2 regions of the Paenalcaligenes sp. GW821-LYS-B07-1 genome follow, and region 1 is predicted to be linked to the other one. Evidence: predicted binding sites of a transcription regulator. Region 1 holds the regulator's gene; the other holds the start of a gene.
What was found. Region 1 encodes FNR, which switches genes on or off when oxygen is low (the NO sensors DNR and NnrR bind a similar motif). Its sites were predicted from a motif close to TTGATNNNNATCAA; they were not measured.
Positions count from the first base shown of each region.

Region 2: AC3QL0_RS15170 (universal stress protein) is a predicted target of FNR. The motif match lies at 3,219-3,232, and genes of this name have one in related genera.

Region 1 is NZ_CM179516.1:1,209,978-1,214,720, reverse strand. It holds gene clpB (ATP-dependent chaperone ClpB) at 1-2,034, opposite strand, end outside; gene fnr (fumarate/nitrate reduction transcriptional regulator Fnr) at 2,368-3,093, shown strand; gene AC3QL0_RS05700 (hypothetical protein) at 3,196-3,429, opposite strand; gene ccoG (cytochrome c oxidase accessory protein CcoG) at 3,454-4,743, opposite strand, start outside.
Region 2 is NZ_CM179516.1:3,153,370-3,158,112, reverse strand. It holds gene nadE (NAD(+) synthase) at 162-1,010, shown strand; gene AC3QL0_RS15180 (AI-2E family transporter) at 1,035-2,099, shown strand; gene AC3QL0_RS15175 (cytochrome b) at 2,122-2,643, shown strand; gene AC3QL0_RS15170 (universal stress protein) at 2,709-3,149, opposite strand; gene AC3QL0_RS15165 (GntR family transcriptional regulator) at 3,342-4,022, opposite strand; gene AC3QL0_RS15160 (urea carboxylase-associated family protein) at 4,027-4,743, opposite strand, start outside.

The DNA.
Region 1 (4,743 bases):
CAGAATCACACTATACGGTTTACGACGCACGGCCTCAGTCAAATAACCGCCCTGCTCGTAGCCCACATAGCCCGGAGGCGCACCTATCAATCTGGCTACCGAGTGTTTCTCCATGAACTCTGACATATCAATACGAATCAAATGATCCTCAGAGTCAAACAAGAATGCAGCCAAGGCTTTAGTCAGCTCGGTTTTACCCACGCCGGTAGGTCCTAAGAACAAGAACGAACCATAAGGCTTAGATGGATCAGCCAAACCAGCACGTGAACGTCTGATCGCATCCGCAACCAACGACACAGCTTCGTTCTGACCTACCACACGCTCTTCAAGGTGCTGCTCCATGTTCAGCAATTTTTCACGCTCACCTTGCATCATACGAGACACAGGAATACCGGTTGCACGTGACACAACTTCCGCAATTTCCTCAGTACCTACCTGAGTACGTAACAGCTTCGGCTTGTCTTCCAGTTTGTCTTTAGACTGCTCGGCAGTAGCCAAACGACCTTCCAGCTCTGGTAACTTGCCATACTGCAGTTCAGCCAACTTATCAAACTGACCTTTACGTTGCAGTTCAGCCATTTCCGCTTTGAGCTGCTCAATTTCTTCCTTGATAGACTGTGTACCTTGTACAGCTGCTTTCTCTGCTTTCCAGACTTCTTCGTAGTCGTTGTACTCGCGCTGTAAACGCTCCAACTCCTCTTCAATGGTGGCTAAACGACGCTGTGACGCATCATCAGTTTCCTTACGCACAGCTTCACGCTCGATTTTGAGCTGAATCATGCGGCGATCTAGCCTATCCATGACTTCAGGCTTGGAGTCAATCTCCATACGAATACGGGCAGCAGCTTCGTCAATCAGGTCAATCGCTTTATCCGGCAAAAATCTGTCGGTAATGTAGCGGTTAGACAGCTCGGCAGCAGCCACAATGGCCGGGTCGGTAATCGCCACACCATGATGCAGCTCATAGCGCTCACGCAAGCCACGCAAAATCGCAATGGTAGATTCCACATCAGGCTCATCCACCAGCACTTTCTGGAAACGGCGCTCTAACGCAGCATCTTTCTCTATGTACTGACGGTATTCGTCCAGCGTGGTTGCACCAATACAATGCAGCTCACCACGTGCCAATGCCGGCTTCAACATATTACCTGCATCCATAGCACCTTCGGCTTTACCTGCGCCAACCATGGTATGGATTTCATCAATAAAGAGAATGGTTTTACCCGCGTCTTGAGACAACTCTTTCAAGACAGCTTTCAGACGCTCTTCAAATTCACCACGGTATTTAGCACCCGCCAACAATGCGGCCAAATCCAATACCAACACGCGTTTGTTTTTCAGGTTTTCAGGCACTTCGTTGTTCACGATACGTTGCGCCAGCCCTTCCACAATCGCTGTCTTACCCACACCCGGCTCACCAATCAGCACAGGGTTATTTTTGGTCCTACGTTGCAAGATCTGTATAGAACGACGAATCTCATCGTCTCTACCAATCACTGGGTCTAACTTGCCCAAGCGAGCACGCTCAGTCAGGTCAGTGGTGTATTTGGACAACGCTTCTCTATTCGCGTCGCCTTCTGCATCACTGACCGATTCACCACCGCGCACAGCATCAATCGCTGCTGCTAGCGCTTGTTCATTTAGACCTGTTTCTTTTAATAAGCGGCCTGCCTGCCCTTTATCTCGGCTTAATACCAACAAAAACAATTCGCTGGCAATATAGGTATCGCCACGCGAGGTTGCTTCTTTTTCTGTTAATGCCAACGCGCTTTGCAGCTCGCGACTAATATTTAGATTTACATCCCCAGATGAAATCTGAGGTAATGCATCAATTGCCTTTTTAACTTCGGCTTGTAAACGCGGCACGGCCACACCAGCACGCGCCAATAGACTGCCTGCTCCGGAATCCACGTCAGCCAACAATGCAGCCAATACGTGCACAGGTTCCAGATAAGAATTGCCCTGTTGCAATGCCAAACTTTGCGCATCAGCCAAAGCTTGTTGAAATTTTGTCGTTAATTTATCAATTCGCATGTTGCCTTACTCTAGGTAATGTGCAGAATCTTGCGATGAGTATTCACAGACTGCACCAGATTAATTTCGCTTGACTTATAGATGATGACATCTGGTCAAACTTCAAGAGCCTGTTAAAATCATTTATGTGATTATTTGCATTTTCTTACATTTATTGCAACTTACTAAAATAAAAGAAAAAGCAAAATCCTTGATGTTTCAAAAAGAGCTTTTAAATAAGTTAGAATACTAAGTATGGCACTTCACTCCGAAGTGCAACTTTTATGCTGCGCTTGAAAATAAGCTCTAACCACGGTCGTTGTACCTAACCATTTTCAACCGTAGCCGCTTTCTATGCAAAAACGAATCTCTGTCAGTCACGATGCTATACGTTGCTCATCCTGCATGCTGAATGAAATCTGCTTGCCGCTAGGGATGTCCAACCACGACCTGCAGAAGCTGGATGATCTGGTCAAGGAACGTATACGTCTGAGCAAAGGCTCTTTCCTGTTCCACCTTGATGATGAAGTTGATGCCATCTATGCATTACGCACTGGCAGCATCAAGACACAACTGGAAGACGCCTCCGGCCAAGTACAGATTACTGGCTTCTTGCTACCAGGCGAGATCATTGGCATGGACGGATTATTGAATAATCGCCATGTCTCTCACTCTATCGCACTGGAAGACAGTGAGGTCTGTGTGATGCCGTTGAACGAGCTAGATAAGCTCTCATTGCAGCTACCTATCTTGCAACAACAACTGCGTCGTCTGATGAGCAAGGAAATCAACCGTGCTCATACTCTGATCATGAACTTAGGTGCGTTACGTTCTGAACAGCGTCTAGCTGCTTTCTTGATCAACCTGTCTCAGCGTTTGTCTACCTTGGGTTACTCCCCTTATCAGTTCATTTTGCGCATGAGCCGTGAGGAAATCGGTAACTTCTTAGGCCTGACATTGGAAACCGTTAGCCGTCTGTTCTCGCGCTTTGCTCGCGAAGGCCTACTGCGTATCCAACAACGCGAAGTCATGATTCTAGACCTGCCTGCTCTACAAGCCATGGCTGGAGTAGACTGCTAAACCGCAGCCCTCTATACGCAAGCCACGCTACATCGCAACGCGTAAGCATCAAAAAAATCCCACGTTACAACGTGGGATTTTTTTGCTACGTAGTATTTGGCTTTATTCAGCCTCTACCACTACGGGTGTCTCAGGTGCCTTGTCTCGCGTTACGACCAAGCCGCGCTTCTGACCACCATCGTTAATGGTTTCGCTAACCCCTGTAGGTTGCAACACCAAGGCAATGGTCACTGCACAACCAACCATAGCCAAGAATGGGCCTGCCATAAGGATCCACGGCCAAGGCTCTTTAAACCACGGCTGTGTATCCAAATCCTGATCTATTGCATTTGACATGATGAGTCCTTTATCGTGTGCGCCCTAGCGAGGCACATAAAAACGTGTTTTCTCACTGATGAACTCTTCACCAGACTCAGCGCTACCAGGTTTACGGGCCGTAATCACGATATCGTGCATACCCTCCTTCAAACCCGCATCGACAGGAACTTGTACGTGCACCGGAATCAGTTCGTTCGTTGCTGCAGGTACAACAATTTCTGCACTGCCACCATTCACTGTACTAATGGAGATACCAGGGAAACCCTCTACACCCAACTCGATGCGCATAGGCTGCTCTGACTTGTTCATCATTTGCAGTCTATAAATGTTCTCTATATGACCGCCCGGAACTTCGCGCCCCATTACACCCCGATCTCGGATCACATCCATATGTAGATCATTACGGGCCATCAGCGAGTAAACCGCTGCCACAGTAATAAGACTCAGAATTGCAATATACACCAAGATGCGTGGCCTAAACATATGCCTACGTACCTGATCCTGACTCAAGCGCTCGGTAATAGCACGGCCAGAGGTGTAGCGGATTAACCCTTTAGGATAATCCAGTTTTTCCATCACATCGTCACAGGCATCGACACAGGCCCCGCAACCAATACACATGTATTGCAGCCCTTCTCGAATGTCGATACCGGTCGGACAGACCTGCACACAGAGGGTACAGTCTACACAGTCCCCTAAGCCTGCTTCTTTGTGATCCACTTTCTTGGAACGTTTACCACGAGGCTCACCGCGCACATGGTCATAACTCACCACAAAGGTGTCGTCATCCACCATCACGCTTTGGAAGCGTGCGTACGGGCACATGTACTTACAGATAGCCTCACGCAGGAATCCAGCATTCCCCCAGGTAGCAAAACCGTAGAATAACAACCAGAACCACTGCCATGGGCCCAATGTGAAATCTAGAATCTGCGCACCCAACTCACGAATAGGAGCGAAGTAACCGATAAACGTAAAACCAGTCCAGAGAGCAATCACAATCCACAGGAAGTGTTTTGTGGCTTTAAGACGCAGTTTTTTGGCGCTCCACGGAGCCTCATCCAGACGGATGCGAGCCATACGGTCGCCTTCCACCTTGCGTTCAACCCACATGAATATTTCGGTATATACCGTTTGCGGACAGGCGTAACCGCAGAAGAGACGCCCCGCCATCGCTGTAAAGAGAAACAGCGAGAAAGCCGACAAAATCAGCAGCACAGTCAGATAAATAATATCTTGTGGCCACATCACAATGCCGAACAAGTAGAACTTCCTCGTACCCAGATCAAACAATACGGCTTGGCGTTCATTCCACTGCAACCAAGGCAGACC
Region 2 (4,743 bases), 1.6 Mb from region 1:
CAGTAACTAAATGACGCAATTGGTAAAGTTTTATCAGTATAGCGGGTAATGTTATGACAGATTGTCAGGATGTGTGGGGTATAGGCACGGATTTTTAACAGTGGCTCTGACAGCATGGCATTACAATAAGTGCTTCACTGTCGTTGAAACCCAAGTAGGAAATGACTATGCAGGATGCAAGATTGCGCGAAGCACAACAAAGAATTATCGAAGAACTGGGTGTGAAAGCCGGGCTGAATCTAGAGCACGAGTTAGAACGTCGTATCGTTTTTCTAATGCAGTATGTGAAGCGCAGTCGTGTGCAGGCGATGGTGTTGGGTATCAGTGGTGGGGTGGATTCCTTGGTCGCTGCATGTTTGGCACAACGCACCGCAGAACGTCTACGTAAAGAGGGCGATAACGTGCGCTTTATCGCTATGCGTTTGCCTTACGGTCAGCAAGCTGATGCGGCAGATGCCGAGGCTTGCATGGATGTGATTCAACCAGATGAGCGTCTAACTGTAGATATCAAGCCAGCAACGGACGCTTTGTTAGCGCAAATGTTGCAAGCTGGGCAAACCTTCAAAAGCGCCGCACAACAAGATTTCATCGTAGGTAATATCAAAGCCAGACAGCGCATGGTGGCGCAATATGCCGCAGCGGCAGCCGCCTCAGGGTTGGTGTTGGGTAGTGATCATGCTGCTGAGGCATTGATGGGCTTTTTCACCAAGTTTGGTGATGGTGCTGCAGACGTCATGCCATTAGCTGGGCTGACTAAACGCCAAGTACGGGGTTTGGGGGCGTTGATGGGTGCGCCAGATCAGCTCGTGTATAAAGTTCCAACAGCCGATTTGGAAGATTTGTCACCGTTGCGCCCAGATGAGGAAGCTTTTGGTGTAAGTTATGAGCAAATCGATGATTTTCTGGAAGGAAAGGCAGTAAGTGATGACGCGGCGCAAATTATGCTGCGTTACTTTGCGGCGTCAGCGCATAAGCGTGCGTTGCCTGCTACGCCTATCTTTACAGCTTGATTCTTACTAACGGAAGCGCTTCTTATGCAACCTGTTTTACCGGCTCACCTGATTGCCCGTTGGTTATTGCTACTTATTGTCTTGGCCGGTTTGTATTTCTTGCATGGCTTTTTGGTGCCCGTATTGGCGGCGCTGATCATAGGCTTGGCAAGTTGGCCACTGTATAGACGTTTATTGGCGTACTGTAATAACCGCAATACCTTGGCGGCCACTTTGGCGCTGTTAGTCGTGATTGTGGTGGTGGTTGTACCCATATCATTGGCGTTGTCCTTCGCTATTAAAGAAGCCAGCAGCTTTATTGCGTGGGCTTTAGCGGCAAACCGCGATGGTATGCCAGTACCTGATTGGATAAGCGCATTACCGTTAGTAGGGCAGAGACTATCTGAGTACTGGACGTTTTATCTGGGTGAGCCTCATGCATTAGGCTCTGTGGTAGAGATGGTCAGCGGCCAGCATTTAGGCAATATTTACCGTATGGTGCTGTCGGCTACAGGTAACGTGTTCCACTTGATGCTGACATTGTTGTTTCTGCTGATTACCTTATTTTTCATCTATAAAGACGGCGATCATATATTGTTCCAACTGGATGTCATCGGCGAGCGCATTTTGCCTGAGCGCTGGCAGCGGTTTTCGCGTGTCGTACCGGCAACAGTAAACTCCACTGTCACCGGTATGGGGCTAATTGCGCTGGGTGAAGGGATTGTGCTGGGTATTGCCTATTGGATAGCGGGTGTGCCGTCTCCAGCGTTGCTGGGGGTGGTCACTGGTTTCATGGCGCTGATACCTGGTGGTGCGCCATTGTCCTTTACGCTGATCTCGCTGTACTTAGTGGGGTCGGGTAGCGTAGGTGCTGGTGTGGGGTTGTTCTTGTGGGGGGCGATAGAGCTCTTCATCGTAGACAAAACGCTGCGCCCACGTTTGGTAGGCGGCCCGGTGAAACTTCCATTTTTGCCTACATTCTTCGGATTGGTAGGCGGTGTACAGACTATGGGCTTTGTAGGGTTGTTTATAGGCCCGGTCTTGATGGCATTGTTAGTTGCTATGTGGCGTGAGTGGACGCATCATGCATCCACTCATCCTGTTCCATGACGTTTAGATGAAGGAGGCTGTTATGCGTTCTTTTTCCAATTCGCAAGCACGGTACGATGGGGTAAGCCGTTTTTTGCATTGGTTAATGGCGATAGGTTTTGGTGTGATGCTGGTGACAATTCTCGTTAGCCGGTTTGCTGACGGGTCGGCTTTTGCGGATGCATTATGGCCTTGGCATCGCATAGTAGGTTTTACGCTGTTTCTGTTGTGGTGGATACGTGTGTTGTGGGCATGGAAGATGCGTGAAGAATCGCCAGCAGCGATTAGCACGTTTGCCTTGTGGGGACACCGTTTGATGTATGTGTTTATGCTGGTAGTACCCTGTATGGCCTTGTTCCGCCAATATGGGTCGGGACGCGCCTTCAACTATTTCGGTATTCCTATCACACAAGCCAGCGAGCAAAAGGTAGAGTGGATGGTAGCGCTAGGGAACAATTGGCACGGTAATCTGGGCATTGTGTTGTTTATTGCGATCTTCATACATATCTTTTTGGCCTATTGGCACAAACGTAACCCTGCAACAGATGTAATGGGACGTATGTAATACGTAGTGAATAGGCAATAAAAAACAGGCGCGTAAAGCGCCTGTTTTTGTAGATGAGTACCCGCTTATTTGATCAGAGTGACAGGAATGTCTACTTGATGAATGATGCGAGTGGCTACCGAGCCCAAGAACAGATTACCCAAACCGCTCATACCGCGTGTGCCCATTACGATGGAGTCACATTTCTGCGATTTGATCAGTTCGTTTACAGCGAATGCGATATCGGTATCTACAGAAGCGTGAGCAGTAGTATTGATGCCAGCTTCGCGCAGCATTGCAGCGGCTTGCTCGGCCATATCAATCGCGTATTTGTGTGTGTCCTCACGTAGTTGCTTCAGCGCGTCGCCAATGAAGGCTGTGTAGCTGCGACCATAAATTTGCGGATCAAACTGCACATTCAGTACATGCACTGAGAAGCCGGAATAATCCTTAGACAGATCAATCAGATATTGCAGAGCACGTTTGGCGGTGTCGGAACCGTCGTAGGGCAATAGTACAGTTTTCATATGTTGAAATACCTTGATGAAAAAACAATGGGCTTAAAACACATTTTGCCACGATAGGTAAAAAAGGGATTGATACGGGTCAAGCAGGTACGCTCACTTGGTTTTACCTTATCTAGGTCGTCCTATGAAAACTATATCAGGTAAAGTCTTACACACATGGAAAAAGGCTGTAATAACAGGTAAATGCAGTGTTTATTTCAGACCTGAGTTTTGGTATGTGCTGACCACTTTGCTCAAGGCTTTTTCAGAGGCATCTAAGTACTGTGCTAACTCGTGCTCGGCTTGGGCGATGTCACCGTCGCATAAACATTGATGTATACGGCGTTCCCAATCTATCCACAGCGGGGCTTGAACGATTTTTTCATCAGGGCCGGCAAAGAACACCAAACGTAGCTGCGCACAGAGGGTGAGAAAGAACTCATCCAACAGTTTGCTACCCAGCATGGACACCACCAGTTGGTGGAACATCAAACTGAGTGATCCCACTTCTTGCCAGTGCTCTTTGGCCAAGGCGCGTTCGGCTTGCTTGTTGTTTCTGGCCATCTTGTTGAGCAACGTGCGGGAAGGCGGAGGCGAGGAGCGCACAGCGTGCAGTTCCAAGGTACGACGTGCAGTGTATAAGTCTTGTAGATCATCAACGTGAAACTTGCGTACAAAGACGCCACGGTGACGAATCGATGTGGCCAAGCCATCGCGAACCAGTAGATGCAGCACTTCGCGGATGCTATTGCGTGAAGCATCGTAGGTTTGTGCGAGATCCACTTCTATCAATTGCTCTCCGGGGGCCAACTTACCTTCGATAATGGCATTGCGTAGCTTGTAGCCAATGACATCAACAATAGATAGATTTTCCACATCGATTTTGGTTTTCAATGACTCATCTCCATTGAACGAGTTCAGGGTTCATGCCGTGGTGGCCGTGGTAACGGGCGCGTTCTGGTTGTGACCAACCTTCCAGTAATTCTGGTGCCAACGCATATACTTCTACACCTAATGGACGACAAACATCAATAGGGTCACGGGCGTCTGGCCCCCATAATGGTACGGATAAATCACCGCCAGGGCAGGTAGACAACGCACACAGCAAGTCTATTTCGGCAAAATATTCGAAGTAGTCGCCTTTTTGAGCAGGGCAGGCCTTCATGAAATACTGATCGTCGTCATTCAAGCCTGTGCATTGAAACACATTTAAGACGTCGTGTACGTCGAATTCCGTTAAGCCGTAGGGAGCAACCGCACGTGTCAGATTGGAGTGACAGTGGAAATGGAAATCTTCACCTGTGAGCAGATGATTGACGTAAGGGTCGCAACGCGTGCCCAGCAAGTCATGGACGCGACCGCCGTCACCATCAATACCGTAGTTGGCAAGGGTGTCATCAGTAATAGTGGCCATAGGACGTAGGAAGGGCAGCGTAGACCACAAACGATCATGAATGCTAACGTGTGCGGCTTGTAGCTGACGTGTACGGGATGCCCACATGCGTTCGCGCGGGTCGTGCCTATTCCACATGTTTAAATCGGCTACTTGAGGGCCTTCAATAGTGACAATGCGGCAGACGTGGCCAGCCGGTACTTCCCATGCTTTGCCACTGCG